2 regions of the Arthrobacter sp. Soil_C_60 genome follow, and region 1 is predicted to be linked to the other one. Evidence: riboswitches for the same ligand, from Rfam matches in the RefSeq annotation. Region 1 holds a riboswitch; the other holds the start of a gene.

Region 1 (15,822 bases):
AACGTCAAACGTGCGCAGATGCCGGCCCTGCCCACCCTCCTGCCGTCGCAACGCATCCGGGCCACAGGGCTGAATCCCACCCGGCAGATCAATGACGCCCAGAACATGGAACGGCTGCCCGGTATCCGCGTGCGCAGCGAGGGAGTCGGCCCGGTTGAAGACGTCGCGGTCAACGAAGCCTACGACGGGCTGGGGTCCACCTTCGAGCTTTTCGCTGACGCCTACCAACGCAATGCACTCGATGGCCGGGGCGGAATCCTGCGCGCCACCGTCCACTATGGCGAGGACTATGACAACGCGTTCTGGAACGGCACGCGGATGGTTTTCGGCGACGGCGACGGGCGGGTCTTCCAGCGCTTCACCAAATCGCTGTCCGTCATCGGGCATGAGCTGACCCACGGCATCACGCAACACACCACCAACCTGGTCTACCAGGGCCAGCCCGGCGCACTGAACGAGTCGATTTCGGACGTCTTCGCTGCCTTGGTGGAGCAGTACAAGCTCGGGCACAGTGCGGACCACGCTAGCTGGCTGATCGGCGAAGGCCTGTTCACCGACCAAGTCAGCGGCGACGGCCTGCGCTCGCTGAAGGCGCCGGGCACTGCTTACGACGACGACGTGCTCGGCAAGGATCCGCAGCCTGCCACCATGGCGGACTACATCGACACCACGGACGACAACGGGGGAGTGCACCTGAACTCAGGCATTCCCAACCATGCCTTCTACCGGCTGGCCTCGATCCTGGGCGGGAACGCCTGGGAACGAGCCGGCCTGATTTGGTACGACACGATCACCGGTACGGAAGTCGTGGCGGATACGGACTTTGCAGGTTTCGCGGCAGCTACTGAAAGTGCGGCGGAAAGCCGCTACGGTAAGGACTCAGAGGAACTCAAGGCCGTAACGGCGGCCTGGACTGAGGTGGGCGTCTTGGGATGAGGATCAGCGTCAAGCGCACCGGCGGATTCGCGGGTCTAACGAGGCGCTGGGCAGTTGAAGTGGGTCAGCCCGAACTGCGTGACGAGTGGCTGCCCATTATTGAATCCTGCCCTTGGGACGATGTCCCGCAGACGCAGAACCAGCCGGACCGCTATATGTACTGGATCAGCGCCGGCGAACGTGAGGCCTCCCTCCCGGAGCAAGACGTAACCGGCCCCTGGCGGCAACTGGTGGATCGCACCTTGGAAAGTGCCCGGCAGGAAGAGGGCCGTCGCGCGGAACGCCGGCCCCAGGGCCCGGAAGGTTTTTACCGGGACGAGAATTCCGGAGAGCCTTAATCGACTTCAGGTGGGGACGGCGGCAGCCGCCGCGACAGCTATGGTGAAGAAGCCGGCACATCCGCCGGCCACAGCCTGCCTGCAAACGGAAATCAGAGTGCCTAGAACAAACCAACCCCAGATCACGGATCAGCCTGTAGCGAAGGACACCGCGTCCGTTCCTGGACTTCTCCCCCGCCTGATCGTCCTCGCCGGCATCCTGATCATGGCTCTGAGCCTACGTCTCGCGGTCTCGGGTGTTTCACCCGTGCTGGCGGAGATCTCCAACGATCTGCCGTTTGGTCCTGCATCCATCGGCGTTCTCGGCATGCTCCCGACCGCTGCCTTCGCCGTGGCAGGATTCACGACGCCGGCACTGATCAGAAAACTGGGCATACCCGCGGTCCTGCTCGGTTCGCTGGTGCTGGCCGCGTCAGGCCAGATCGGACGGGCGCTGGCCTCCGACGTGCCGCTGTTCCTGGGCTTCTCCGCCGTGACCATGGTGGGTTACGGGCTGGGCAACATCGTCATGCCACCGCTGGTCAAGCGGTACTTCCCGGACCGTATCGGCCTGGTGACTTCCCTGTACGTGACCCTGCTGGCGGTGAGTACCGCTTTCAGCCCGCTGATGGCGGTGCCGCTAGCCAACACGTCCGGCTGGCGCTGGTCGATCGGCATCTGGGCCGGTGTGAGTATGGCGGCGTTGGTGCCATGGATAGCCACCTTACTGGGGGAGCGGGCAACGCGGCGGGCCGAAGCCGTTCAAAACCGGTCGGCAGCAAAGCCCCACGCGAAGGTCCGTGTCTGGTCCTCTCCTGTCGCGTGGGGGCTGGCCATGGTGTTTGCCGGAACGTCCACCAACACCTTCTCGATGTTCACCTGGCTGCCTCCGCTGCTGCTCGACGCGGGAATGGACGCGGCCCAGGGCGGCACCATGCTTTCCTATTACGCCATCCTTGGCCTGCCGACCAGCCTGCTGGTTCCCTACTTGGCGGCCAGAATGCGCAATCCCTTCCCACTAGCAGCCCTGTTCGTGCTCTGCTACGCCGGCGGCTATGCGGGCCTGCTGCTGTCACCCTCATCGGGCACGATCCTCTGGATCACGTTGGCCGGACTGGGACAGGGAACATTCGCCATGGCCTTGCTGCTGGTCAACCTGCGGACCCGGACTACCGCCGGTTCGGGTGCGCTTTCCGGTTTCGCGCAAGGCATCGGCTATTCGGTCGCCTGCCTTGGGCCGCTGACTTTCGGGCTGCTGAAAGACATCACTGGTACATGGGCAACATCGTTCGGCCTGCTCGCCGTATCGCTCGTCGTCCTCGTCGTCGGTGCTTTCATTGTCAGCAAACCGCGCTATCTGGAGGACCATCCGGGGGCGTAAGGCATAGGCTGGGTTCGTTGCCGCCAATCCCGGATCTACGAGGAGCGAAGATGAAGTTCAACGATCTGCTGGCAGACGCTTTCGGCCGGATCCAGGAACGGGTCCACGAAGTGCTTGATGGACTGGACCCGAACCAGCTGGCCGAACGGCCCGGAGGAAACGGCAACTCGATCGCCTGGCTGATCTGGCATTTGACCCGGGTCCAGGACGATCACATTGCCGATGTCGCGGGTGTGGAGCAGCGCTGGACCTCAGGCGGTTGGTCAGAACTGTTCGATCTTCCGCTGGACACACATGAAACCGGCTACGGCCACACCTCCGACCAGGTCAGCGCCGTCACGGTTGAATCCGGAAGCCTGCTGGCCGAGTATTTCGACGCCGTGCATCGCCAAAGCCTCGAGTTCATCGGCTCGCTGACCGAAGACGAGCTGGACCGGATTGTGGATACACGCTGGGACCCGCACGTTACCCTCGGAGTCCGCCTTGTCAGCGTCATTGATGACTGTTTGGAACACGCCGGGCAGGCCGCCTACGTTAAAGGACTGGTCCAGCACCGCGAAGCGCGCGGCTAATGCCGGCCGCCTTGTTTGTGTTCGCCCTCACCGGCTACCATTCAAGAAGATAGAACGCACTTCAAAAGTGTCATAACTGCATATTTGCCTTCGAATTGCGGCGGGAGAGTCCTGCTGGATGAATGTCAGCGGGCGCCGTAGGAGCAATACCTCCCCAGGAATCTCTCAGGCCCCTGTACCGCCGCAGACAGGCAACTCTGGAAAGTAGTCGACCATGACGGCGCGGCTCACCGACGGTGCAAGCGGAACTTGGAAAGGTTTCCGCGGAATCTCTCAGGTCCAATACAGAGCGGGGAGGAACCCGATCCATCTGGTACAACCGTGCCAGCCAATAACTGGAGTTCCTTCATGACGGTTCAACCCACCATTGCGACATTTGCCGAGCGCCACATCGGCCCGCGCAACAGCGACGCCGAGACCATGCTCAAGCAGCTTGGCTACACCAGCCTCGAAGACCTGGTCGACACGGCCGTTCCGGCGGACATCCGCCAGAGCGCGCCGCTTGAGTTGCCGGCTGCCCGCAGCGAAGCCGAGGTCCTCGCAGATCTGCGCGCCCTCGCCGCCAAGAACATCACTGCCGTGCAGATGATCGGGCAGGGCTACTACGACACCATCACGCCGCCGGTGATCCGCCGCAATGTGGTGGAATCCCCGGCCTGGTACACGGCCTACACGCCCTACCAGCCGGAAATCTCCCAGGGCCGGCTCGAGGCGCTGCTGAACTTCCAGACCATGGTTTCCGACCTGACCGGTTTGGAAATCGCCAACGCCTCCCTGCTGGACGAAGCTACCGCCGTGGCTGAAGCCGTGCTGCTGATGCGCCGTGCCAACAAGAAGCATGCCGACGGCAAGACCGTACTGGACGCAGACCTGCTGCCGCAGACCATCGCCATCGTCAAGGGCCGCGCCGAAGCGCTGGACTTCGAGATCGAGGTGGCCGACCTCTCCGTTGGTCTTCCCGAGGGCGAGATCTCCGGCATTGTGCTGCAGCAGCCGGGCGTGTCCGGCCATGTGGCCGACCACAGCAAGGTGATCGCGGATGCGAAGGAACGCGGAGCCATGGTCACCGTGGCCGCGGATCTGCTGGCTCTGACCCTGATCACGCCTCCCGGCGAGCAGGGCGCGGATATCGCCGTCGGAAATACCCAGCGTTTCGGTGTTCCGCTGTTCTTCGGCGGACCGCACGCCGCCTACATGGCTGTGCACAAGGGCGTGGAGCGCCAGCTGCCCGGCCGCCTCGTCGGAGTCTCCAAGGACAACGCCGGCATGCCTGCCTACCGCCTGGCACTGCAGACGCGCGAACAGCACATCCGCCGCGAGAAGGCCACGTCCAACATCTGCACCGCGCAGGCACTGCTGGCCATCGTCGCCGGCATGTATGGGGTTTACCACGGACCGGAAGGCCTGAAGGCCATTGCGCAGCACGCCAACAACCAGGCGCGTGCCCTCGCCTCCGTCCTCAAGGGCGCCGGACTGGAACTGGCCAGCGAGCACTTCTTCGACACGCTGACGGTCAAGGTCCCGGGCAAGGCTGCCGACGTCATCAAGGCCGCCGAGGCCAAGGGCATTAACCTGCGCGTCATCGATGCCGATCACGTGGGCATCTCCACCGGCGAATCGACGACGGCGGAGCACCTGTCTGCTGTGGCCGAGGCATTCGGCGTGGACGGTGCAGCCGAGGACATCGCGGCGGGCCTGTCGGCTACACCGGAAGGCTTCGGCCTGGAGCAGGGCATGCAGCGCACCTCTTCCTACATGCAGCACCCCGTCTTCCACAGCCACCGCTCCGAAACCCAGATGCTGCGCTACCTGCGCCGGCTCTCGGACCGCGACCTGGCCCTGGACCGGACCATGATCCCGCTGGGCTCCTGCACCATGAAGCTCAACGCCACGGCCGAGATGGAATCCATGACCTGGCCGGAGTTCGCCTCCATCCATCCCTTCGCTCCGGCGCACCAGACGAAGGGCTGGCGCGAACTGATCGAGGATCTGGAAGCGCGACTGTCGGCCATCACCGGTTACGCGGGCGTCTCCATCCAGCCGAACGCCGGATCCCAGGGTGAGTACGCCGGCCTGCTGGCCATCCGCCGCTACCACCTGTCCCGCGGCGATGAGCAGCGCAACGTCTGCCTGATTCCTGCATCGGCCCACGGCACCAACGCCGCCTCGGCCGTGCTCGCAGGCATGAAGGTTGTCGTTGTGGCTACCGCCCAGGACGGCACCATCGACCACGCCGATCTGAACGCCAAGATCGAGCAGCACAAGGACAGCCTGTCCGCCATCATGATCACCTACCCGTCCACGCACGGGGTGTACGACGCCGATGTCCGCCAGGTCTGCGACGCTGTCCATGCGGCTGGCGGCCAGGTCTACATCGACGGCGCCAACCTCAACGCCCTCGTCGGACTGGCACAGCCGGGCAAGTTCGGTGGCGACGTGTCACACCTGAACCTGCACAAGACCTTCTGCATCCCGCACGGCGGCGGCGGCCCCGGCGTCGGTCCGGTCGCAGTAGCCGAGCACCTGGTGCCGTTCCTGCCCGGCAATGCCGCGCTGGCCGCGCACGAAGGCAAGGGCGTTCCGGTCTCGGCTTCCGAGTACGGTTCCGCCGGCGTGCTGCCGATCTCCTGGGCCTACGTGGCCATGATGGGCGGCGAAGGGCTGACCAACGCGACCAAGACCGCGCTGCTGGCAGGCAACTACATCGCCTCCCGGCTGAACGAGTACTTCCCGGTGCTGTACACGGGCAACGACGGTCTGGTGGCGCACGAGTGCATCCTGGATCTGCGCGAACTGACCGCCAAGTCCGGCGTTACTGCCGAGGATGTTGCCAAGCGTCTGATCGACTTCGGTTTCCACGCCCCCACGCTGTCCTTCCCGGTGGCAGGTACGTTGATGGTGGAGCCGACCGAGTCCGAAGACCTCGCCGAGATCGAGCGCTTCATTGAAGCGATGATCACCATCCGCGGCGAGATCGACCAGGTCGTCAAGGGCGACTTCAGCGTCGAGGAGAGCCCGCTGCGGCTGGCTCCCCACACTGCAGCTGCTGCCATCAGCAGTGACTGGGACCGCAAGTACTCCCGAGAACAGGGCGTCTTCCCGGTGCCGAGCCTGAAGCAGGACAAGTACTTCGCGCCGGTGGGACGCATCGACGGCGCCGCCGGCGACCGTAACCTGGTCTGCTCCTGCCCGCCCATCGAAGAGTTCGCTAACTAGAGGAAGGTTCCAGACCATGAGCGCTGAAACCGCTACGAAGCAGTACACCGCCCTGTATGAAGAGCACCAGAAGCTGGGCGCCTCCTTCACGGACTTCGGCGGCTGGCAGATGCCGCTGAAATACCAGAGCGAACTGGCCGAGCACCACGCCGTGCGCAAGGCTGCCGGCCTGTTCGACCTCTCCCACATGGGCGAGGTCTGGGTTACCGGCCCCGACGCCGGGAGGTTCCTCGACTATGCGCTGGTGAGCCGGCTCTCCGCGGTCGCCGTTGGTAAGGCCAAGTATTCTCTGATCTGCAACGAAGACGGCGGCATCATCGATGACCTGATCAGCTACCGCCGCGCGGAGGACAAGTTCCTGGTGGTGCCGAACGCGGGCAACGCCAAGGCCGTAGCCGAGGCCCTGGCCGACCGTGCGCAGGACTTCGACGTGACGGTGGAGGACGCCACCGCGTCCATCTCGCTGGTGGCTGTCCAGGGGCCAAACTCCGTGGACATCCTGAAGCAGCTGGTGGCCGCGGCCGACCACGCCACCGTGACCGAGATGAAGTACTACGTTGCGGACGAGGTCCACTTCACTGTGAGCGGTGCTCCGCTCAAGCTGCTGCTGGCCCGCACCGGCTACACCGGCGAAGACGGGTTCGAGATCTACGTCCCGAACGAAAACGCCGCTTCGCTGTGGTCCGCCCTGCTGTCGGCAGGCAAGGACTTCGATCTGGTGCCCGCCGGCCTCGCCGCCCGCGATTCGCTGCGGTTGGAAGCCGGTATGCCGCTCTACGGCAACGAACTGTCCCTGGAAGTCAGCCCGTACGACGCCGGACTTGGCCCCATCGTCGCTCTGAAGAAGGAAGGCGAATTCGTCGGCCGTGCCGCGCTCGAAGCCCAGAAGGAACGCGGCTCCAAGCGCAAGCTGGTCGGTCTGAAGGGCCTTGGCCGCCGTGCCGCCCGCTCGCACTACCCGGTCTCCAAGGACGGCCAGGCTGTTGGCGAAGTGACCTCGGGCCAGCCGAGCCCCACACTCGGTTACCCTGTTGCGCTGGCTTATGTCGATATCGAGCACATCGAACCCGGCAGCCGGCTCGACGTTGACCTGCGCGGCAAGCCCGAGCCGTTCGAGGTCGTCGCACTGCCCTTCTACAAGCGCGACAAGTAAGCAAACCTGCCACGAAGCTGCCGGCAATAATCCATTCCTAAGACACTGCCGCTACTAATTCATATCGGCCGTGCGCTGACGGATTATTGCCGGCGGCCGCTGTTCTTCCTGATTTTCCCCTCTTTCGAAAGGTTCTATCCATGAGCACAGTTCTTTCCAACCTGCGTTACTCCGAAGAGCACGAGTGGGTGGACGCTTCCAACCCGGTCAAGGTCGGCCTCTCGCAGGTCGCCACCGACGCGCTCGGCGACGTGGTCTACATTGACCTGCCCGAGGTCGGCTCCACGATCACCGCCGGCGAAACCTGCGGCGAGGTGGAGTCCACCAAGTCCGTCTCCGACATCTACGCACCGGTTTCCGGCGAGATCACCGAGGTCAACCAGGTAGCCATCGACGATCCGGCCCTGCTGAACTCGGATCCGTATGGCAAGGGCTGGCTGTTCACCGTCAACGTTTCGGAAGAGGGCCCCCTGCTCTCGGCCGAGGATTACAGTTCCAAGAACGGCGGCGAGCTGTCCTAACAGCCGCTGGTACCGCCGTCGTTATTCATCGTCTCTAACCGGAAGCGGCAACAAGCCGCCGAAGGGCATTAAGGAGCCATCATGGCTGTAGGCGTATTCGACCTCTTTACCGTGGGCATCGGCCCCTCCAGTTCGCACACCGTCGGTCCGATGCGGGCGGCTGCCGTTTTTGCCGAGGAGCTGGTTTCAACTGGCTTGCTGGACCGCGTGGCCGGACTGCGGGTTGACCTGTACGGATCGCTCGCGGCTACCGGCCGCGGCCACGGCACCTTCACGGCAGTGATGCTGGGGCTGGAGGGTTTCCAGCCAGAACAGATCCTGCCGGATGAAGTCGAATCCCGTCTCGCAGACATGGCTTCAACCGGCGAGTTGCAGTTGTGCTCGCAGGTTGAGGGCTCGGCCGGTGTGGTCCTGGACTACAAGGTCGAGGACATGGTGCAGCATCCGCTCACCGTGCTGCCCCGGCACACCAACGGGATGAAATTCCAGGTGACCGACGACGCCGGTGCGGTCCTTCACGAGGCAACGTTCTTTTCCGTGGGCGGCGGCTTCATTGTCCGCGACGGCGAGGAAGATGAGGCCGCGCGGGAGCTGGATGCCTCCAAGCAGGAGCTGCCGTACCCCTTCCGGACCGCGGCGGAACTGCTGGAACACTGCCGTAACACCGGCCTGGGCATCAGCGACATCATGATGCTCAACGAGAAGGCCTCGCGCTCCGAGGCGGACATCCGCGCAGGCCTGATCCACATCTGGCAGGTGATGGAGGAATGCAAGGACTCCGCCATCAAGCGCGAAGGTGTCTTGCCCGGGGGACTGAACGTCCGCCGTCGTGCGCCTGACTGGCATGACCGGCTGCGCAAGGAAGACAAGGACCGGGACCACAAGTACTGGCAGGAATGGGTGAACCTCGTGGCGCTGGCCGTGAACGAGGAGAACGCTTCCGGCGGGCGGGTTGTCACGGCACCGACCAACGGCGCCGCGGGCATCATTCCCGCAGTCATGTTCTATGCCACGCACTACGCGCCAGGCATGGAGAAGGCGACGCAGGCTGACAAGGAAGATGTCATCGTGAAGTTCCTGCTGGCGGCCGCGGCCGTCGGCGTGCTTTACAAGGAGCAGGCGTCCATCTCCGGCGCCGAGGTGGGCTGCCAGGGCGAAGTGGGTTCCGCTTCCTCCATGGCCGCCGCAGGCCTGGCCGAGGTCATGGGCGGCAGCCCCGCGCAGGTGGAAAACGCGGCCGAGATTGCCATGGAGCACAACCTGGGGTTGACCTGCGATCCGATCGGCGGCCTGGTGCAGGTACCGTGCATCGAGCGCAACGCGATTGGGGCCGCCAAGGCCGTGAACGCGGCCAAGATGGCGCTGTGGGGCGATGGCACGCACCGTGTCTCGCTGGACGAGGTCATCATCACCATGCGCGAAACGGGCAAGGATATGAGCTCCAAGTACAAGGAAACCGCGATGGGCGGCCTGGCCGTCAACGTGGTGGAGTGCTAAGCGACCACAGGTAGCGCTTTAGATGGATTGGACGGTCGCGGCATTTGCCGCGGCCGTTCACTCTTTCCTGACGATCTTGATGTTGAAGTCCGCGTGGCCCAGTGCACCCATCAGCCGCAGCCACAGCGGCAGGTACATCTCCATGCCGCGCGCGGACTCCAAGCCGCCCAGATCCAGGATGTCCTCGGCGGGCCAGCCCAGCTGACGCAGGAGCCCGGTGACCAGTGCCTTCGCGTCGGCGTCGTCTCCGGCGACAAACACGTTGTGCGGTTCCGGCAGCCGGGCCGGGTCCACCATCAGCATGTTGTTGACCGTGTTCAATGTCTTGACTACCTTGGCCGCGGGGAAACGGCGCTGCAGTTGCTCGGCCAGGCTGTCGGTGTTGCAGATGGAGAGCGACGGCGGAAACCCGGAGGAAGGGTCCAACGGATTGGAGACATCCACGATGGTCTGGCCCTCCCGAGGGCCGACTGCTTCCAAAGCCGCAAGCGATGCTGCGCCCTGGGTCGCATTCACGATGACCTCCGCGTGGTTACCCGCTTCTGCCAGCGGAACCAACGGGATGCCGGAATGGTCTTCGTGCCACGCGCTGATCGGGGGCGCGCCCGTGGCGGATGCTTCCGTCCGGGCAAGGGTCTGCGCCGGGTCGCGGCTGCCGAGCAGCACCTCATGGCCGGCCCTCTCCAAGGCTGCCGAAAGTCTGCGGCCAACGGCCCCGGTGCCGATGACGGAGATCTTCATGGCCAAACGGTAGACCTGCCGTCCACGCGGGGTCAATGGAATAGTGGACCGGCGCCGGCGGTGCTTTCTGCTGGCGGCCCCGGCGTCTGTCTCTCTGGGGAGCGTTCCGGGATTGACACCCGAACTGTGACCAATAGGCTGGTAAGCAAGCTTAGTTTTTGACTACCGATTGGAGCAGTAATGGGCCAGGACCAGTACACCTTCCAAGATCCCGTCAAGCGTTACCCCAGCATCGAGCCGCCCAAGCAGGACCAGCCGGAACCCGGGCTGGACAAGGAGCTGGAGCCCCAGACCGATCGCGGCGAAGACACCTACCGAGGAACGGGCAGGCTGAAGGGCCGCAAGGCGCTGATTACGGGCTCGGATTCCGGCATCGGTGCGGCGGTGGCGATTGCCTTCGCGCGTGAAGGGGCGGACGTAGCCTTGTCCTATCTGCCGGAAGAGGAGGAAGACGCCAAGGTCGTGGCCCGGGTGATCGAAGAGGCTGGTCAGAAAGCGGTCCAGCTGCCGGGCGACCTGACCGATTCAAACACCTGCCGCGAACTGGTCACGAACGCAGTGGAAGGCCTCGGCGGCCTGGATATCCTGGTGAATAACGCCGGGCGGCAGATCGCCGTCGAGAAGCTTGAAGACCTCAGCGACGAGCAGTTCGACAAGACCTTCATGACCAACATCTATGCATTCTTCTGGATCACGAAGGCGGCCCTGCCGCACCTGCAGCCCGGCTCCAGCATTATCAATACGACGTCGATCCAGGCCTACCAGCCCTCGCCGACGCTGATCGACTATGCGGCCACCAAGGGAGCGATCAATAACTTCACTAAGGGCCTGGCCCAGCAGTTGGCGCCGCGTGGCATCCGGGTGAATGCCGTTGCCCCGGGGCCGTTCTGGACTCCGCTGCAGGTCAGCGACGGACAGCCGAAGGAAGCCCTGCCGAAGTTCGGCAAGTCCACGCCGATCGGCAGGGCAGGGCAGCCTACCGAGCTCGCTCCGGCCTATGTGTTCCTGGCGTCGTCGGAATCCAGCTACGTCATGGGCGAGACGCTGAACGTTAATGGCGGCTCGCCCTCGCCGTGACCGGCGGTGTGCGGGCTAGTAGGTGCTGAGGTACTGGGCGGCTTCGGTCAGGCCGAGCTGTTCGCCGAACTGCACCATGGCCAGTACGGCGCCGACCATGAGGGCGCCGAGTCCGGCGCATGCCGCGGTCATGATGCCGAGGACCTTGCGGTCCTCCGAGGTCAGGCTCGTCCGATCCGCCGGCAAAGCCAGATCCGCGGCGATGAGGTTCGGGGCCCGGTCCACGGTGCCGTCATCCAGAACGGCGATCACCGAGTTCGAGTGGCGGTCCAGCCGCATGGACGCAATGCTGCGGCCGTGCCGGGCCAGCAGGATATCGTGACCGACGCGCTGACGAGTGCGAAGCATATTTCCTCCGGGAAAATAGGGTGCCTGAAAAGGCGTGAAATGAAGTGTGAAGTAGGCGGGCTTACACGATCTGTGGCCCTGATTCAATTTTAGTTAAGGCGGCCTGACACAACTGACCAAAACGAGGTGAATCCGGCCACCACAGCGGGTGAAGTTGGCCTCATGGGACCGTGACCTCGGCCATCAAGTGCAGGGGGAACGACAGGTTTTGGCGTGCCGCTCACCAGATGCGGCAGCCAGGGTCCCCGCCGGTTGCTTAGGAGGCGATGTCCCGCCGGTCTTGGGGAGGATGTGGAACCGCGGCGGAAGCCGGCGGCCTGCTAGGCATCGGAGGCCGCCGCACCGGGAGGGATGTGCGTGCGGATGCAGGTCCTGCCGGCCTGGCGACGGGAGGCTGAATCCGGGCAGCTTCTGCGCGGGGGAGCGGGCCGACGCCTACCAGGGGAGCGTCCTTGCGTTGGAGGCCCAGTATCGTGCGTGCGATCTTGCGTCCGGCGAAACTCCGCCCCATGCCGGTCGCCTGTCGCACCAACCCGGCAGCGGACCGGGCCGCCCATCCGGTAAGCCGTCCGGCGGCAGCAAGCAGCCGGACGCGAAGAACTGGCAGCCGCCCTGAAAGATGGCCGCGGATGACGTGCAACGATAAACCACCGGGCCAAAGCGGGCCGCCGGAGCGAAGCATGCCGGTTTTGCTGCGGACCTGCCGCAGTACAAGGGCGACGGCCTCGCTCGTGCGCTCCTGTGTGGTGCTGTAGGCGGCCGCGCGCTGGGACTTGTCCGGCCAGTTGGCCAGGAGGACCATGATGGCGGTCAGGGCAACGAGCAGGGACACCAGGACGAGCACGGCGCCGCCATAGAATGCGACGACGATTGCTTTTGGTGACTGGAAGATAGCGGCGATGAACTCGGCACTGCCGAGCAGGAGCCAGAGCCAGAATGCCCCGACGGCAAGCAGTGCTATGCCTGCACGTCTGAACTGCCGCAGCGCCTCGCGGGCGCGCCACGATTCGTCAGCCTCCACGCAACCTTCCCCCAACTCAGGCCCCGTATCGGGGCCGCCCAGGTTGATCATAGTTGGGCTAGGGTGATAACCGCGGCAGAATCGCAGTGGCGCGCCGGTGTGTCGTACGTCCCCGTCTGGACTGTTTCTGCTACGCGCAGCCTGAAGGAATCATCAGCAACCACTCAGGAACCACACAGACTCTGCCTATGGAAACCAGCTAAAGTAGATGCTCCGCCCCGGAAAGGAGCCACCGCCAATGCCCGCACGCCATCGCCAATCAGCGCCATTGCGAATCGCGTTGATTGGTATCGACGGCGCCGGAAAAACGACGGCGGCGCGTTACCTGGCGGACCAGCTCACCTTGGGTGGGGCGCAGGTGCGGCTGTGCCGGAACCCGGGCGGGCGCAGGACGCTGGACACTTTTGCCCGCCGGCTCGGTAGCAGCGCGGAAAAGATGCTCGGCGCCAGGTTGCTCAGCCGCTATGAAACGGTGGTCCGGGCCTTCGCCCTGCTCGGCAGCCTTGCCTCAATGGCTCCTGCCGACGTCGAAATCCACGACCGGTACCTGTACTGCCAGTTGGCAGCGAACGCGAAACGTGGCGTCGCACCCGGACTCTTGCTGCGCCTGCTCCGGAAGTTCGTTCCCCGGCCCGACTTTGTGCTTTATTTCGAGATTTCTCCCGCCCGCGCACTGGAGCGCATCGAGGTCCGTGGCACCGATACCGAAACGCTGGAGGACCTGCGGGACCTGGACGCGGCTTACCGCAGCTTGACGGACTTCGGCAGCTTCCGCCTGGTGCAGGCCGACCGGCCGGTGCAGGACATCCACCGCCAGATTGAGGCGATCTGCAGGCCCGCACTCACGGCCGGGCAAGAGGTCTCGGCACCTGCGAGCCGGACCTAAGCGTCAAAGTCATGCCGCCGCGGGGAAGGGCAGGCAGCGGGCGCGATAACCTGCAGAGGGAGCGGCAAGGCTCCAGTCGAGCAGGAGACCAAGTACCTATGACCAAGCAGCCCACCGGCGCCTTACTGTTTGTCCTCAGCTGCGCCATGGGCGTGGGCCCGTTGCTGAACTACGGGCTGAGCGCCACGAGCCCGCTGATCATCACTGATCTGGGCATCAGCGAGTCACAGTTCGGCCTGCTGGCGACGGCAATCTTCGCCAGCGCCGCTGTCTGCAGCATGTGGCTGGGCCGGCTCAGCGACCGCATTTCCAACCGCGCGCAGTTGATCCTGATCTTCGCCGGTACCGCGGTAGCCCTGGTGATAGCCTCGCTGGCGCACCACTACCTCGTCCTGCTTGTCGCCGCGCTGCTCGCCGGTCCTGCCCAGGCCATCTCGAACCCCACCACCAACCGCATCATCATCCACCATGTGGCGGCGACCAAACGTCCCGGCTGGATCGGTGTGAAACAGTCAGGCGTGCAGGGCAGCCAGCTTTTCGCCGGCCTGTTCTTTCCTCCGGTTGCGCTGTGGCTGGGCTGGCAAGGAGCCACCGCGCTTGCCGCAGTCGTCGCCGTCGGGCTGTTGTTGTACGGCCTGCGGCACCTGCCGGAGGAAAAACCAATAACGACGGCGACTCCCGGCCGCGCAGCTGCTCCGCCGGCCGGGGCGGAAACCAGGGGATATCCGCTGGCCGTCTGGCTGTTTGCCGGCTACGCGTTGCTGACCGGGCTCGGCATGCAGGCCACCAACGTGTACCTGCCGCTGTTCACCGTTCGCGAGCTGGACTTTTCGCTGCTCCTTGGCGGCGTGGCCGCAGGCGTCTCCGGTGTGGTTGGGGTGACATCGCGCATTCTGTGGGGCCGCGAGATGGCCAGGGGCAGGCGGGCATCAACCCTGCTGATCCTGCTGGGGCTCGGCGCGCTGCTCGGTGCGGCGGCGCTGCTGGGGGCCGGCGAATTGGGCAGCCCGCTGTTGCTCTGGCTTGGCGTCGCCCTGCACGGGGCCACGGTGCTGGGGACCAACGTGGTGGTGATGGCCGGCGTCATGAAGGTGGTGCCCGCGGCGCGCGTAGGTTCTGCTTCGGGCGTGGTCTCGATGGGAATGTATGCCGGGTTTGCCGCAGGCCCGCTGCTGATGGGTCTGCTGCTGGAAGCCAGCGGCACTTTCCGTCCGGGCTGGATTCTGGTCGGAGCCGGCTACCTGCTTTGCGTCCTGCTGGCCATGGTGCTGCGGCGCCACGGCAATCGGCACGGCGTCCCGAAGTAACGGCCCGGTAACACTCCTGCGGTCCCGCCGGGCCGCCGGTCGGAAGGTAATTGACAAGTCAAACGCCACTGCTAAGTTCTTGGATAAGTTTACTTTCTGAATTGGAAAGCATGCTGTCCATCATGAAGGAGCATCCGATGACGCAACGGCAGGATATCCACGAGCTGCAAGACGCTACGGCGTGGGACAGCAAGGACCACAAGCTGGGTTTGGTGGGACAGGTCCACCGCGACAAGGACACGGGCCGGCTGGCATGGATTACGGTGGCGCTGGGGCTGCTGGAAACGCGCGAACACTTCATCCCGCTCGCCGGGGCAAGAGTTGAAGGCACAAACGTCCACGTCGCGTACGACCATGACACCATCAAGGATTCGCCGGAAATCGACATCGAACCGGAAAAGGGTCTCTCTCCCGATGACGAGGCGAAGCTGAACCGCTACTACGGCCTCTAACTCCGCAGTGCACGGCTTCCAGCATCACTTCTCGAAGGAGAGAGGCGTATGAAAAAAACATTCCGCACCGCGGGCCCCTTCGCCGCTGCCGCCGCAGCGGCGCTCACGCTGAGCGCCTGTGCCACCGGCACCGGCGGCGCAGAAACGGAAACCGACGCGGACTTCGGTGCGGATACGGAGGTCGCCGGCGAGTTGAGCGTCATGGGCTTCGGCGCCAGCGACGACGTCGCCGAAACCCGGCTGGAGGCAACCAAGGAGGCGATGCCGGAGGTCGAGGTGAGCCTGGTCGAGGGCGATCTGGACATTCAGCAATTCCTCTCGGCGGTGGCCTCCGGGCAGCCGCCCGAACTGATCTACGCGAACAGGGACCAGTTGGGCACGTTCGCTTCCCGCGGCG
Region 2 (15,822 bases), on a different contig from region 1:
GCGGCAACGACGCGGGCATTGTGCTCGAGGACGCGGACCCGAAGGCCATCGCGCAGGACCTGTTCTGGGGCGCCTTTATCAACACCGGCCAGACCTGTGCCGCGCTCAAGCGCCTCTACGTCCACGACTCGCTCTACGACCAGGTCTGCGAGGAACTGGTCGAGGTCGCCCGGAACATGCCCATGGGTGTGGGGCTGGACGAAAACAACGTGCTCGGCCCGCTGCAGAACAAGGCCCAGTTCGACATTGTCGCGGACCTGGTGCAGAAGGCGAAGGACAGCGGCGCCAAGGTGCTCACCGGCGGCAACCCCGAGCCCGGCCAGCCCGGCTACTTCTACCCGACCACCCTCGTCGCGGAAATCGACAACGACAATCCGCTGGTGGCCCAGGAACAGTTCGGCCCGGCCCTGCCGATCATCCGCTACAACACCGTCGACGAAGCAGTCAGCATGGCCAACGGTCTCGACGTCGGACTCGGCGCCTCGGTCTGGTCCTCCGACCCGGCCAAGGCCCGCGAAGTCGCCGCACGGATCGAGGCCGGCACGGTCTGGATCAACAAGCACGGCGCCGTCGACCCGCGCGTCCCGTTCGGCGGCGCCAAGCAATCCGGCTACGGCCTCGAATTCGGCATCGCCGGCCTCAAGGCCCTGGGCACCCCGCAGGTGATCAGCCAGTGACCGCGCAGGACTTCGACTACATCGTTGTCGGTGCAGGCTCGGCGGGCAACGTTATCGCCCGCCGCCTGCTCGATGCGGGCAAGCGCATCGCCGTCCTCGAGGCCGGCGATGACGACACCAACCCCAACATTGCGCACCTCTACAACCTCGGCGCCCTCTGGCACAGCCCGCAGGACTGGGACTACCAGACCACCGAGCAGCAGTGGTGTTCCGGCCGCACGCTCCACCTGCCGCGCGGCAAGGTGATGGGCGGCTCGCACGCCCTGAACGCCACCATCTGGGTGCGCGGCGCCAAGCAGGACTACGACACCTGGGCCTACCTGGGCTGCCCCGGCTGGTCCTGGGAAGACGTCCTGCCGGTCTTCAAAACCATTGAAAAGTACGACGGCGGGGCCTCCGATACGCGCGGCGATTCGGGTCTGCTTGATGTCGCCCAGGACTTCCCGCGCAATCCCATCCAGGAAGCCATGCTGGAAGGGGCTGTGGAAACGGGTATCAAGCTCAACGAGGACTACAACTCGGGCGACGTCGAGGGTGTGTCCCGGATGCAGCTCAACGTCCGCGACGGGAAACGCTTCAACACCTGGCACGCCTACCTCAAGCCCGTAGTCGACAACGCCAACCTCACCCTGCTCACCGGCGCGCACGTCCGCCGGCTAATTGTCGAGGACGGTACGGTGGCCGGCGTCGAGTTTGAGCACGACGGCGAAACCAAGACTCTGCGGGCACCGGAGACCATCCTGTCCGCCGGTGCCATCAACTCAGCGGAGCTCCTGCTGCGCTCGGGGATCGGGCCGGCCGACGAACTGCGTGAGGCCGGCGTCCGTCCGGTGCATGACCTGCCCGGCGTGGGGAAGAACCTGCAGGACCATCTGCTCTCCCCGGTGGTCTTCAGCACGAGCAAGCATGTGCCGGCTTCGGAAGTGGCCCCGGCAGAGGTGCACTTCTTCGCGAAGAGCAGCCCGGATCTGGCCGTGCCGGACACCCAGCCGATCTTCTTCTCGGTTCCGATGTACTCCCAGGGCTACGCGAAGGGCGAGATGACCGGTCCGGAGAACGGCTTCTCGATGCTCGGCGGGCTGGTGCGGCCGCAGAGCCGCGGCGAAATCCGGCTCACCGGGCCGAAAGCCAGCGATCCGATCACCATCGACCTCGGCGCCCTGTCGGAACAGGCCGACGTCGACGCCCTGGTGGCGTCGGTTCGGCAGTGCCGGGAGATCGGACGCAGTTCGGCGCTGGCGGACTGGGGCGCGGAGGAGCTCTACCCCGGCGCGGAGGTCTCGGACAGCGACGAGGACCTGGAGCAGTACGTGCGCGATTCCGTGGTCACCTACCACCACCAGGTCGGCACCTGCCGGATGGGGCTGGACCAGGACGCGGTGGTGGATCCGCGCACGCTCAAGGTCCATGGACTCGAGGGCGTGCGGATCGCCGACGCCTCCATCATGCCGCTGGTGCCCACCGGGAACACCAACGCTCCAACGATCATGATCGGTGAACGCGCCGCAGCACTGCTGGTGAACGAAGCTGCCACCGTGACCGACGAGGCTGCGACTGTACCAAGCGGGGCGGTTACGGTCTAAGCCGGCGCAGCAGTCCGGCCGCCAGACGCAACGCAACCCTCCGCCGTCGTTACTCAGCGGAGGGTTGCTTGCGTCGCGGTTATTCGTTCGGGTTCACCAGAATCTTCACGTGTTCCTCGTTGTTGTTGATGAGCTGCTCGAAGCCGCCGCTGATGAGTTCGTCCAGCGGAATCTTGGCGGTGATGAACGGGGCCAGATCGAGCTTGCCCTCCTGGACCAGCTTGATGGTGCTGGCGTGGTCATTGGCGTAGCCGATGGTGCCACGCAGGTCGATCTCCTTGAGCACGAGGGACGGCATGTCCACCTCTGGCTTGTGGCCCCAGATCGAGACGTTGACGATGACGCCGCCGGGCCGGACCGCGTCCATCAGCATGTCCAGGACCACCGGAACGGAACTGCACTCGAAGCCGACATCAGCGCCCTTACCGCCGGTCAGTTCGCGGACCTTTGCCGCGACGTCGCCTTCCCGCGGGTCGAACACCTGATCCGCCACGCCGGTGTCCCGGGCCATCTTCTTGCGGGCCTCGCTGAGTTCCGAGATGTAGACGGTCAGGCCGGAGGCTTTGAGAACGGCGGCGGTCAGCAAACCGATGGGACCCGCACCGCCGACAATGGCGGTGTCGCCGGACTTCGCCTGGCTGCGGACAAAGGCGTGGTGGCCAACCGACAGCGGTTCGATCAGAGCAGCCTGATCCAAGGGAATGTCCCCGATGGCGTGGACCCAGCGCCGCTCGACCACGATCTTCTCGGACAGACCGCCGCCGCGGCCGCCGAGCCCGATGAAGTTCATGTCCTTGGACAGCTGGTACTCCGCGCCGGGCCCGGTATCGACGTCGTCGTGGATGATGTAAGGCTCGACGACGACGTTCTGGCCCACTTCGAGATCGGTCACGCCGTCCCCAAGGGCGGTGATGGTGCCGGAGAATTCATGTCCCATAGTCACCGGCGCCTCTTCACCGGAGATGGGATGTGGAGAGCCCTTGGGCGGAATGAAGATGGGCCCCTCGAGGTACTCGTGCAGGTCGGTGCCGCAGATGCCGCACCAAGCCACGTCAATGGCGACGGTTCCGGGCTTGAGCTCCGGTTCCGGAATGTCCTCGATCCGGATATCTCTCTGATCGTAGTAGCGTGCAGCCTTCATGGCAGACCTCTTTCTCACGACGTCGGAAACTTCAGCCTACGGATGATCGGCGGGGTTTTGAATGGCGGAGAGGCGCTTAGTCCGTGGCCGAGCTCGGGTTCTTCGCTCCGCCCGCGAGCGGCACGCGCCAGCCGAACCGCAGGGACAGCACGCGCAACAAGAAAACGACGGCGGCAATCGCGGTGCCGGTGTAGGCGTTGAACCAGCCCAGCTGGGAGAGCAGGGTGACCAGCGAAGCGCCGAGCATGGCCGGGACGGCGTAGACGCCGCGGGGGTTGAAGATCTGGGGCACCTCGTTGGCCACCACATCGCGCAGCACGCCGCCGCCCACCGCCGTCGTAATTCCGAGCACAGCCGAAGTCACTGGGCCCATGCCGGAATCCAGGGCCTTCAGCGTGCCGGTGACGCAAAACAGGGCCAGCCCGCCGGCGTCGAAAATGAGCAGGGTCCGCCGGAACCGTTGGACACCGAGCACATGGAAGTACACCACGGCGGCTGCCAGGACCGGGGCAACCAGGTAGATCGGTTCGACGAAGGCGGTCGGGACGGACTGGGAGATGATCAGGTCGCGGATGACGCCGCCGCCGAGCCCCACCAGGGATCCGAGCAGGAGGGAGCCGACGATGTCGAAGTTCCGGCGGGCGGCCAGGAGGCAGCCGGACATGGCGAAGAAGAACGTACCGAAAAGATCCAGTATCAGCAGGATGTCCACGGCCGCGTCCCTTGCTGCCTAGCGCTCAAGGCCGACCTTGGACAGGATTGCGGCAACGGCGGCGCGGGCACCGGTGGAGAGAGTCGGTTCCATTACCGGAGCGAAGAGCGGCGAATGGTTGACCGGGATGCGGTCGGCGGCCAGGGCTTCCGCCGGATGGCCGCCGAAGAACCAGTAGACGGAAGGAACGCCGATGGGCTCAACCAGGTTGCCGAAGTCTTCCGAGGCCATCACGGGTTCGCCCTCGATGACGTCGGCTTCGCCGAGTTCCTGCCGCAAGGCATTGACGACGTCGTCGGTTGCCTGCTGGTCGTTGGAATTCGGAGGGAAGGAGGAGAGCACCTCGATGGTGGGTTCGGGCGCGTTGGACGCATCGGCCTCCGCCTTGATGATCCGCCGCAGCGCGCCGAGCACGGTGGCGCGCACAGTCTCGTCGAAGGTGCGGACATTGAGGGTGAATTCGGCGCTGGAGGGAATGATGTTTTCTTTCAGCCCGCCGTGGAAGGTGCCGACGGTGACCACGGCAGAGCGGCGGGGATCCACCTCGCGGGACACGATGGTCTGAATGCGGGTGATGATGTGGGCGCCGAGCACGATGGGATCGATGGAGTCCTGCGGCTGCGACCCGTGGGACTGCCGGCCATGCAGGGCGACCTTCCACGAATCCGCCTGGGTCATCGGGTGCCCGTGCACGTACTGAACGGTGCCCGCGAGCCCCGGCATGACATGCTGGCCGAAGACCAGCTCAGGCTTCGGCGCCTTCTCCCACAGGCCGTCCTCCACCATCGCCTTGGCGCCCGCCCCGGTTTCCTCGCCGGGCTGGAAAATGAACACGACGGTTCCTGCCCACTGGTCCTTGATGCCGGCCAGGAGCTGCGCGGCCGTCAAGAGGGCGGCGGCGTGGGCATCGTGGCCGCAGCCGTGCATGACGGGAACTTCCGTGCCGTCCGCCAGAGTTCCGGTGGCCGTGCTGGCATAGGGCAGGCCGGTGTCTTCTTTAATCGGCAGCGCGTCGATATCGGCGCGGAACGCCACCACCGGTCCTTCGCCGTTGCGCAGGACGCCGACGACGCCGGTGCCGCCGCACGGGAAGGCGTCGATCCCGTATTGCTCCAGCTCCGCCTGAACCAGTGCGGCGGTCCGGTGCTCCTGCATGGAGAGCTCGGGATGCTCGTGCAGTTGGCGGTAGAGATCATGCATGCGGGTGCGCTGCTCGTCGGTCAGCAGGACGGATGCTGGCATTGTTTCCTCGGTTTCTCCAGGCGTTTCCACGGCAGTTGGCGGCTGCACAAGGTGCCTGCACCCAAGCGGAGGGCGCGGTTCGACTTATCGTAACAATGGCCCGGAGAATGGCGGCACCATTACTCGCCCGTTCACGTTTAGGATGGTCGACCGTGGCTAGCAGCCACAGAGCCTGAGGCCTTCCACCGTTGGATCAGACCTGCCGCGTGCGCCACGCCCAAACCACGAGTGGAACCTGCAACGGCAGCCGGAGGCTATGGATGATGCGTGCCCGCTTGGTGCCCGTCGGCCCGAACGCGTGCTTCAGGGCGCTGAGGTGTCCGACGGTGAAACCGGCGAACATCACTGCGGTGGAGATGCCCGCCATGCGCCTGGTCTGCGGGAGCAGCAGTCCGGCGGCGGCTGCGAATTCCAGCGCTCCGCTGATCTGAACCCAGCCATCGCGGGTGAGCGGCCCCGAGGCAGTAGCGATGGCCGCTGGAACGACAGGGTAGTAGAAACCGGGCCTGACGAAGTGGTTCGCGGCGCTGGCGGTAAGCAGCGCGGCCAGGCCGAGCGTGCCGGCAGGGAGCTTGGTGGTCGCCATCGACTTCGAAGTTGGCGTCATCTGCTCACTGTACGTTGAGCCCGGCCGGGCGCCGCCGTCGTTATTTCCTCACAACGACGACGGCGGCGGCTGGGTTTGGGTTAGTACTTGTAGGACTGGCCGCCGTCAATCGGGATGACGGCGGCGTTGATGAAGGCCGCGTCGCCGGAGAGCAGGAAGGCGACCAGGTGGCCTACCTCTTCGGGTTTGCCGAAGCGCTTCATCGGGTTGGGCTCGACGAATCCCTTGCCGACCTCTTCCCAGTTCTCCGGGTCGATCTGCTTGAGCGAGCCCTCGACCATCGGGGTCATGATGGCGCCCGGGGCGATGGCGTTGATCTGCACGCCGTACTGGCCGTACTCGACGCCCGAGTTGCGGGTGAGCCCAACGACGCCGTGCTTGGAAGCGGCGTAGCCGGACTGGTTGCCGACGCCGCGGATGCCGCCGACGGAGGCGGTGTTCACGATGGAGCCGGAGCCCTGTTCCTTCATGACCTTCAGGACGTGCTTGAGGCCGTAGAAGACGCCGTTGAGGTTGATGTTGACGACCTTGGAGAACTCGTCGGAGCCGTAGTCCTCGGTGGCGTTCTGCTTGCCTTCGATGCCGGCGTTGTTGAAGAACCCGTCGATCCTGCCGAAGCGCTTGACGGCCTCGGCGACGTAGTTCTCGACCTCGGACTCGTTGGCGACGTTGGCGGTAACGTTGAGCACCTCGGCATCGGGGGCAACCTGACGGATCTCTTCCGCGGTCTCCTTCAGGCCGGCCTCGTTCAGATCCACCAGGGTCAGCTTGCCCTCTTCCTTGGCGACTTGGAGTGCCGCCGCACGGCCGAGCCCTGATCCGGCGCCGGTGATAATGACGGATTTACCTGAGAACCGTTGCATGTTCTGCCTTCTTTCCCATTTGATGGTCCGGCTGTTTGGCCGGCTTCTATCTATGCAAACGCATGAATAGTGGCTAATCATCCAGAACCGGATGTGACTCTGCGGACATTACGCCGCCACGCCGCGGTTTTATCCGTTGCACGCCTGATTGCGGAGGTGCACTGGTCTGGTTTCCCTGCGTCTGGCAGTGTGGAAGAAGTCAGTACTGGCCGGTGCCTGCAGGATGATCAAGGAGATATCTCGATGGTCGATTCGCTTTCTTCGACGGAACACCTTGACGACGGCTCTGGTGGCGGCTCCGAAGCTGCCGACCTGGATGCCGTGCAGGAGGAAGCGCTCGAGGCGCACATCCCGGAGATCAACTTCGATGAGCAGTTCTACCCGGCGCGTCCGCGGGCTTTGCGCCCCAAGGCCCGGCGGCGGCACTTTAACCCGGGCCAGCCGCCCTTTGAGCCGGACGCCCGCAACACTGTTTACGTGGAGTGGCTGCGCAACCAGTCCATGCTCGGCGACGCCAAGGTGCTGGGCCGCCAGCTCTCGGGCCAGGCCAGCATGTGGCAGAACCCCTTCGCCTGGCCGAACCCGCGGGCCGCGGTGGAGCGGGCCTCGGTGTGGTTCACCGCCTACCCGCTGTCCTTCATGACCAAGCCCGGGCAGTCCTTCCTCGGAGCATTGGGGGACCCCGGCTTGTGGGAGGCGTTCGAGCAGATCGGAATCAGCGCCATCCATACCGGGCCGGTGAAACTCGCCGGCGGGCTCTCGGGCTGGGAGCAGACGCCGAGTGTGGACGGTCACTTCGACCGGATCAGCATGGCGATTGATCCGATGTTCGGCACCGAGGACGAGTTCCGCGAGATGTGCCAGGTCGCCAATGACCACGGCGGAACGATTGTGGATGACATCGTGCCCGGGCACACCGGCAAGGGTGCGGATTTCCGGCTGGCCGAGATGAACTTCCGGGACTACCCGGGCATTTACCACATGATCGACATCCCCGAGTCGGACTGGCACCTGCTGCCGGACGTGCCCGACGGCGAAGACGCGGTCAACATCGACGCCGAAACCGAACGCGCCCTCCAGAAGGCCGGCTACATCATCGGCGAGCTGCAGCGGGTCATTTTCTACGAGCCCGGGGTCAAGGAGACCAACTGGAGCGCCACCGGCCCGGTTTTGGATACCACCGGCCAAATGCGGCGGTGGGTGTACCTGCACTACTTCAAGGCGGGTCAGCCGTCGATCAACTGGCTGGATCCCACCTTCTCCGGCATGCGCCTGGTGATGGGCGACGCCCTGCACTCGCTGGTGGACCTGGGTACCGGCGCCCTGCGGCTGGACGCCAACGGTTTCCTGGGCGTGGAGAAGAGTGCCGAGGAAACGCCGGGCTGGTCGGAGGGCCATCCGATTTCCGAGGCCGCGAACCAGATCATCGGCAGCATGGTCCGCAAGGTCGGCGGCTTCACGTTCCAGGAACTGAACCTGAGCATCGACGACATCAAGTCCACGTCCGCCAACGGCCCCGACCTGTCCTACGACTTTGTCACCCGCCCCGGCTACCACCACGCCCTGGTCACCGCCGATACCGAATTCCTCCGGCTGACCCTGCGCCTGGCCATGGAGATCGGTGTGGACCAGGCCTCCCTGGTCCACGCGCTGCAGAACCATGACGAGCTGACCTATGAACTCGTGCACTTCACCACCAAGCATAAAGACGATATCTATGAGCTCGACGGCGAGGAAATGACCGGCGCCGAACTGGCCCATAAGGTGCAGCAGACCTTGCGGGACGGCATCACCGGGGAAGCCGCTCCCTATAACTTGGTCTTTACGGCCAACGGCATTGCCTGTACGACGGCGAGCGTGATCACGGCGGTGCTGGGCATCAAGGACCTGAGCACCATCACGCCGGAGCAGACCATCGAGGTCCGCAAGGTGCACCTGCTGCTGGCCATGTACAACGCGCTGCAGCCGGGCGTCTTCGCGCTCTCCGGATGGGACCTGTGCGGCATGCTGACCCTGGACCGGTCGCAGGTAGCTCCGCTGCTGTCCCGCGGCGACACCCGCTGGATCAACCGGGGCGCCCATGACCTGATGGGCGTCAACCATACCGGGCAGGCCCCGACCTCCGGCATGCCCAGGGCTGTCAGCCTGTACGGGACGTTGCCGGACCAGCTCGCGGACGAGTCATCGTTTGCCCGGCAGCTGGCCAAAATCCTGGCCGTCCGGGAGCAGTACGGCATCGCGAAGAGTGCGCTGCTCGATGTTCCGGACGTCTCGCACCGGGGCATGCTGGTCATGGTGCACCAGCTTGAATCGGGCGATTGCGAAGTCACCGTCCTGAACTTCTCGGACCAGGAGATGGCCGGCACGGTGCGCTCCGAGCAGTTGGAAACCGGGGCCTTGGTGACCGATCTGTTCAGCGGCGAAGAAGTGGGGAGCGTGGATGACCTGCACAGCTTCTACATCCAGCTGGAGCCGTACCAGGGAACCGCGCTGCTGGTGACCCTGCCCGAAGAAGAGGAGCCGGCCGCAGAGGTTGCGGCTGAGGTGGAAGCGGGCCAGGACGAGGACGCGGGCACGGCTGGTACTGAAGCTGCGGCGCAGGCGCGGAGGACGCTGTCACGCCCTGATCTGGGGTGATGGTCAACGCGCACCGGATGTGACCAGCATCTCACATAGAAACGCGGTAGGCAGGGAACCGGATCGGAGGAGCCGGCGTTACCTTTCCGTAACTTTACCTACCTGAAGTGTGTGTGAAATATGGCTGAAGACTCCTCCGCCGAAGATAAGCCGAAACTCCTCGGCCTCAACGGTGCCCAAACTATTGCCTCCGCCTTGGCCGCCGTGACCTCGGCCTTTGCGGGTTCCTTCCTCGGTGTCGCGGGAACGCTGATCGGCGCTGCCCTCGGTTCGGTCATCGCCACGGTAGCGGCAGCCATCTACGCCAGGACGCTGAGTTCTGCCGCCGTCGCGGCCAAGAAGACCCTGCCCGTGCCGCGGCTGCGCGGCCTGCGCAACGGCGGCCTGCCGGCGAGCGACGACGGAACCGAGCGTGCCGGTGTCTCCAGCGCCGTCGCGGACTTCAAGGCGAAGCTCACCGCACGCCGGTTCACGCCCCGGACCTGGGCCAAGATTGGAGTGGTCAGCGCAGCCTCCTTCCTGATTGCCATGGCCGGCATCACGATGGTCGAACTGGGAACCAGCAAGCCCATTTCGGCGCTGGTGGCATCGTCGACCAGCAGCGCCCCGGCCGCCGAGCAGCAGACCACCCTGGGCCGCGTCCTGACAGGCACCGCGGCCCCGGCCGAGGATGGCAGCGAAACCACGGAGCCCGGCGATGCTGAGCCCGGGCAGGTCGACGACGGCGCCGGCCAGACCGGGACCACCGACGGCACTTCCGGCGGTACGGACGGATCGACGGGAGTCGAGGATCCTGCCACCGGCCAGAACGACGGTACTGCGCCGGTGGAGACCGTGCCTGAACCCGTTCCGGCGCCAGGCTCCGAAACCGGCGAAGTGGCGGAGCCGGAGGTCGTCACCGACCCGGGCGCCGGCCAGCAGGACACGGGCCAGCAGGAAACCGCCCCTGACGGCGGCGCCGTCGATCCGGCACCGGTGGACGGCGGCGTGACCGAAGGCGACCAGACGGGCACCGGGCAATAGGGCTTGCCCAGGCGGCGCCGGCACTCAGGTGAGTGCCGGCGTCGCACGTTGCCTGCAGCGGATCCGCCGCTGACTAGGCAGTTAAGAAATGATGTTGCGTTAGCTCCTGCCCTGCCGCTAACCTGTGTGAGGCGGGTCACGAAGCTGTGGCCCAACGCTTTTGATCTGCGGCGGGAGAGTCCTGCCGGTACGTTCGTCAGGCGCCGTAGGAGCAACTCCTCCCCAGGAATCTCTCAGGCCCACGTACCGCCGCGGCTAGGCAACTCTGGAAAGCAGCCGGGCAACCGGCTCACCGACGGTGCAAGCGGCCCCCACGGGCGGCGGAAACTCTCAGGTCCCAGACAGAGCGGGGAGGAACCCGAATCATCGTGGCGTGTTGTGCGCTGCCTGAAATATGGAGTTCCTTATGACGATCCAGTCACCATCCACTTTCCAGCAGGTCGTGTCCCCGAGCCTGAATAGCCAGCTGTCCGAGCTGGACCCCGAGGTCGCCGCCAAGATCGACGACGAACTCACCCGCCAGCGTGACGGCCTGGAAATGATCGCCTCGGAGAACCACACCGCCGCCGCAGTCATGCAGGCGCAGGGCTCCGTGCTGACCAACAAGTACGCCGAAGGCTACCCGGGCCGGCGTTACTACGGCGGCTGCGAGCACGTCGACGTCATCGAGCAGCTGGCCATCGACCGCGTGAAGGACCTGTTCGGGGCGGCCTACGCCAACGTCCAGCCGCACTCCGGTGCCCAGGCCAACGCATCGGTCATGCACGCGCTGATCAAGCCCGGCGACACAATCATGGGGCTGAACCTGGCCCACGGCGGCCACCTGACCCATGGCATGCGGATCAACTTCTCCGGCAAGCTGTACAACGTGGTTCCGTACCAGGTCCGCGAAGATGACCACCGGATCGACATGGTGGAAGTGGAGCGCCTGGCCCACGAGCACAAGCCGCAGCTGATCGTGGCCGGCTGGTCCGCCTACGCCCGCCAGCTGGACTTCGCCGAATTCCGCCGGATCGCCGACGCCGTCGGTGCCTACCTCATGGTGGATATGGCGCACTTCGCCGGCCTGGTGGCCGCCGGACTGCACCCCAGCCCGGTGCCGCACGCCCACGTTGTCACTTCCACCACGCACAAGACGCTGGCCGGCCCGCGCGGCGGCATCATCCTGACCAACGACGCCGACGTCGCCAAGAAGATCAACTCGGCAGTCTTCCCGGGCCAGCAGGGCGGGCCGCTGGAGCACGTCATCGCCGGCAAGGCCGTGGCCTTCAAGATCGCGGCATCGCCGGAGTTCAAGGAACGCCAGGAGCGCGTGCTGGCCGGAGCAAGCATCCTGGCCGAACGCCTGATGCAGCCCGATGTCGCCGCCAAGGGGATTTCCGTGGTTTCCGGCGGCACCGACGTGCACCTGGTGCTGGTCGACCTGCGCAACTGCGAACTGAACGGCCAGGAAGCCGAGGACCGCCTCGCGGCCATCGACATCACCGTCAACCGCAACGCTGTTCCCTTCGACCCGCGCCCGCCGATGGTCACCTCCGGCCTGCGGATCGGAACGCCCGCGCTGGCTACCCGCGGCTTCGGCGAAGCAGCCTTCATCGAGGTAGCTGACATCATTGCTGAGGCGCTGATCGCTGAGGACGAGGCAAGCCTCGCCGATCTGCGCCACCGTGTGGAGGCCTTGGCCGCCGCGCACCCGCTGTACCCGAACGTGGCACCGCTGGCAACAGCCGGCGCCTAACCGGGACTGGGCAGGGACCGCGGGGCCCCTGCCCAGGGGCCGGTCGCCGACATGGGGAAGCGACCGGCCGTCTGAACCTGCATGCAACCCACACCCAGGGCCATGCAGCCATGCGAAATATCCTCGCTCTGAAGGAGTAGTAAATGAAAGATGCAACAGTGCAGTCATCCGGGGCACCCCATCTGGAAAGACAGCTGAGCAACCGCCACATCCAGCTGATCGCGATCGGCGGTGCCATCGGCACGGGGCTCTTCATGGGCTCGGGGAAAACCATCTCCGCGGCCGGACCCTCCGTCATCTTCGTCTACATGATCATCGGCTTCATGCTGTTCTTCGTGATGCGGGCGATGGGCGAGCTGCTGCTGTCCAATCTGCATTACAAGTCCTTCAGCGATTTTGCGGGTGACCTGCTGGGCCCCTGGGCCGGATTCTTTACCGGCTGGACCTACTGGTTCTGCTGGGTCGTGACCGGCATTGCCGACGTCATCGCCATCGCAGGCTACGCCAACGAACTGGTTCCGGGCATTCCGCTGTGGATTCCGGGCGTGGTCACCATCGGCATCCTGCTGGTGCTGAACCTGGTTACGGTCAAGGCCTTCGGCGAGACGGAGTTCTGGTTCGCGCTGATTAAGATCGTCGCCATCGTGGCACTGATCCTTACCGGTCTGTTCATGATCCTTTCGGGCTTCAAGTCCGAGGCCGGCCCGGCCACTGTCGAAAACCTGTGGATCCACGGCGGCTTCTTCCCCAACGAGTTCATGGGCTTCGTGGCCGGCTTCCAGATCGCCGTGTTCGCCTTCGTAGGCATTGAACTGGTGGGCACCACCGCTGCCGAGACCAAAGATCCCGAGAAGAACCTCCCCAAGGCCATCAACTCGATTCCGATCCGCATCCTGCTCTTCTACGTAGGCGCACTCATCATCCTCATGGCAGTCACTCCCTGGACCCAGTTCGAGGCCGGACACAGCCCCTTCATCGGAATGTTCTCGCTGGCCGGGCTGGGCATGGCAGCGACCGTGATCAACCTGGTGGTCCTGACCTCCGCCATGTCGAGTGCCAACTCCGGCATCTACTCAACTTCGCGCATGGTATTTGGCCTCGCGCAGGACGGAGATGCTCCGTCAATCTTCAGCAAGCTGTCGTTGCAGAAGGTGCCGCGCAACGCGCTGTTCCTGACCTGCGTGCTGCTGTTCGCGTCCGTGGCCCTGCTCTACGCAGGCGACGACGTCGGCAAGGCCTTTGGCATGGTGACGACGGTTTCCGCCGTATGCTTCATGTTCGTCTGGTCCATCATCCTGGCCAGCTACCTGGCCTTCCGCAAGCGCCGGCCCGGCCTGCACCAGGCTTCCAAATTCAAGATGCCCGGCGGCCCGGTGATGGTGTGGGTGGTCTTCGCATTCTTCGGCTTCGTGCTGTGGGCGCTGACCACACAACCGGATACGTTGCTGGCCCTGCTGATTACGCCCATCTGGTTCGCAGTTCTGGGCGCAGCGTGGGCGATCCTGCGCCGCAACCCGCTCCACGCAGCCCGCTACGAAACGTTCAAGGCAGGCGTCATCGCAGACCACGCCGAGGCGAAGGAAACCGCCTCAGTTTCCGGCTAACGACGGCGGGAAACCGACGACGGCGGAAAGCGGCTATCGGACGGCGGTCGGGCATGGTGAATCCACCTGCCCGGCCGCCGTTCCGGTTCTCTAGAGCCGCCAGGCGGACTGGTAGCCGGTGTGGGTTTGATAGGGAAGCGCCATGTGCTGCAGAAAGGCCAGCATATAGTCGTAGTCGCTGGCCGGTTCGTGGTCCCAGTCAACGTCCCTCACATGGGCGATCATCCGCCGCTTGGCATCGCACTCGGCCAGATTCTGTGCGAGGTGGTGCCGCAGGACCGTTTGTCCCACCATGCCGACGTCTGTCATCAGCGCCCGTATCCGAGCCTCGTCCTGCTGGATCCTCGCGAGCAGGAAATCGATAAGATCACCCATGTGGCCATCTTGGACCATTCCATAGGCAAAAGGCCATGGGCCATAATCGAGACCATGGCTATCACCGAGACCGATCTTGAACACCTGCGTCGATGCGTCGACCTGGCACGCGAAGCACTCGAGGACGGCGACGAACCCTTCGGCTCGGTTCTCGTCGACGCCGGGGGCCACGTGCTTTTTGAGGATCGCAACCGGGTCAAGGACGGCGACCAGACGCGGCACCCGGAGTTCGAGATTGCGCGCTGGGCCGCCGGCAACCTGAGCCCCATGGAACGCGCAGCGGCCACCGTCTACACCTCCGGCGAGCACTGCCCGATGTGCTCGGCCGCGCACGCCTGGGTCCGGCTGGGGCGGATTGTCTACGCCGCTTCCTCCGAGCAGCTTGGCAACTGGCTGAAGGAGTGGGATGTGGCGCCGGGACCGGTCAACCCATTGCCCGTCCAAGCCGTCGCACCCGGAGTGGAGGTCGACGGCCCGGCAACGGAGCTGGCCGACGACGTCCAGGCACTGCACCGGAAGTTCCACTTCCCGCAAGGTGCATCAGCAGACGCGGAATCTGACGACTGACTGGGGATGCATTCCGGCCGGCAGGAGATGCAGCGGCGGTGGGGGCGTTATCGGCCGTGGTGACAGTCCGCCGGCTTCCGCCTAGCCTGAACTGATGGCTACTTCTGCGAACTCCACGACGAACACCACCCGAATCGTGCTGGCCGAGCGGCCGCATGGTGTACCGACGGATCAGACTTTCCGGACGGAAACCGCAGAGCTTCCCGCGCTCGCCGACGGGCAGTTACTGGTGCGCAACCGGTACATCTCGCTGGACCCCTACATGCGCGGGCGGATGAGCGCGGCGAAGTCCTATGCCACGCCGACGCCGTTGGGCGACGTCCTTCCGGCCGAGACGGTTGCCGAGGTCGTCGAGAGCCGCGACCCCGACTTTAAGCCGGGCCAGCTGGTGGCGACGTACGGCGGTTGGCAGAGCGCCGCCGTCGTTCCTGGTAAATACTCGCGTCCGGTCAGCGACAACGGGCAGCCGGAATCGACCGCGCTGGGCGTGCTGGGGATGCCGGGCTTCACCGCCTATTCCGGCATGGCGGAAATCGGACGCATCCGGGCAGGGGAGACCCTTGTGGTCGCGGCGGCAGCCGGACCGGTAGGCTCCGCCGTCGGGCAGTTGGCCCGTGCCGCGGGAGCGCGTGCGGTTGGCATCGCCGGCGGGCCGGAGAAGTGCGCCTACCTGCTTGATGAGCTGGGGTTCGACGCCGCCGTGGACCACCGCTCGGATTCTTTCGCGGACGAGCTGAAGGCTGCCTGCCCCGACGGGACCGACGTCTACTGGGAGAATGTGGGCGGCAAGGTGCTCCAGGCCGTGCTGCCGCTGCTGAACCTGTACGGGCGGATGCCGGTGTGCGGAATGGTTGCGCAGTACAACGCGACCGGCGCTCCGGAGGGGCCGGACCGGCTACCCGGTTTCATGCGCACCGTCCTGAACCAGAGCCTGACCGTGCGCGGTTTCATCCAGACGGAATTCCGGGCGAAGCACTGGGACAACTTCCAGCGGGACATGGCTGAGCTGGTCGCGGACGGCAGGATGAAGTACCGCGAGGACATTGTCGACGG

The links. Region 1 has a riboswitch for glycine ahead of gcvP (aminomethyl-transferring glycine dehydrogenase). Riboswitches for the same ligand answer to the same signal wherever they lie in the genome.
Positions count from the first base shown of each region.
Region 2: another riboswitch for glycine. It lies ahead of glyA (serine hydroxymethyltransferase); the one in region 1 lies ahead of gcvP (aminomethyl-transferring glycine dehydrogenase).

Region 1 is NZ_JBDGKM010000009.1:108,446-124,267, reverse strand. It holds gene AC3A4M_RS17355 (M4 family metallopeptidase) at 1-936, shown strand, start outside; gene AC3A4M_RS17350 (protealysin inhibitor emfourin) at 933-1,274, shown strand; gene AC3A4M_RS17345 (MFS transporter) at 1,372-2,634, shown strand; gene AC3A4M_RS17340 (mycothiol transferase) at 2,685-3,206, shown strand; glycine riboswitch at 3,298-3,397, shown strand; glycine riboswitch at 3,398-3,504, shown strand; gene gcvP (aminomethyl-transferring glycine dehydrogenase) at 3,555-6,422, shown strand; gene gcvT (glycine cleavage system aminomethyltransferase GcvT) at 6,439-7,575, shown strand; gene gcvH (glycine cleavage system protein GcvH) at 7,716-8,096, shown strand; gene AC3A4M_RS17320 (L-serine ammonia-lyase) at 8,178-9,593, shown strand; gene AC3A4M_RS17315 (NADPH-dependent F420 reductase) at 9,651-10,334, opposite strand; gene AC3A4M_RS17310 (glucose 1-dehydrogenase) at 10,515-11,411, shown strand; gene AC3A4M_RS17305 (hypothetical protein) at 11,427-11,759, opposite strand; gene AC3A4M_RS17300 (hypothetical protein) at 12,016-12,780, opposite strand; gene AC3A4M_RS17295 (dTMP kinase) at 13,019-13,666, shown strand; gene AC3A4M_RS17290 (MFS transporter) at 13,765-14,973, shown strand; gene AC3A4M_RS17285 (PRC-barrel domain-containing protein) at 15,111-15,425, shown strand; gene AC3A4M_RS17280 (extracellular solute-binding protein) at 15,474-15,822, shown strand, end outside.
Region 2 is NZ_JBDGKM010000003.1:420,599-436,420, forward strand. It holds gene AC3A4M_RS08765 (aldehyde dehydrogenase family protein) at 1-677, shown strand, start outside; gene AC3A4M_RS08770 (GMC family oxidoreductase) at 674-2,260, shown strand; gene AC3A4M_RS08775 (2,3-butanediol dehydrogenase) at 2,340-3,401, opposite strand; gene AC3A4M_RS08780 (trimeric intracellular cation channel family protein) at 3,478-4,107, opposite strand; gene AC3A4M_RS08785 (amidohydrolase) at 4,132-5,355, opposite strand; gene AC3A4M_RS08790 (DoxX family protein) at 5,549-5,962, opposite strand; gene AC3A4M_RS08795 (SDR family oxidoreductase) at 6,043-6,825, opposite strand; gene treS (maltose alpha-D-glucosyltransferase) at 7,069-9,462, shown strand; gene AC3A4M_RS08805 (hypothetical protein) at 9,583-10,485, shown strand; glycine riboswitch at 10,647-10,744, shown strand; gene glyA (serine hydroxymethyltransferase) at 10,892-12,223, shown strand; gene AC3A4M_RS08815 (amino acid permease) at 12,367-13,827, shown strand; gene AC3A4M_RS08820 (DUF6221 family protein) at 13,918-14,202, opposite strand; gene AC3A4M_RS08825 (nucleoside deaminase) at 14,257-14,769, shown strand; gene curA (NADPH-dependent curcumin/dihydrocurcumin reductase) at 14,864-15,822, shown strand, end outside.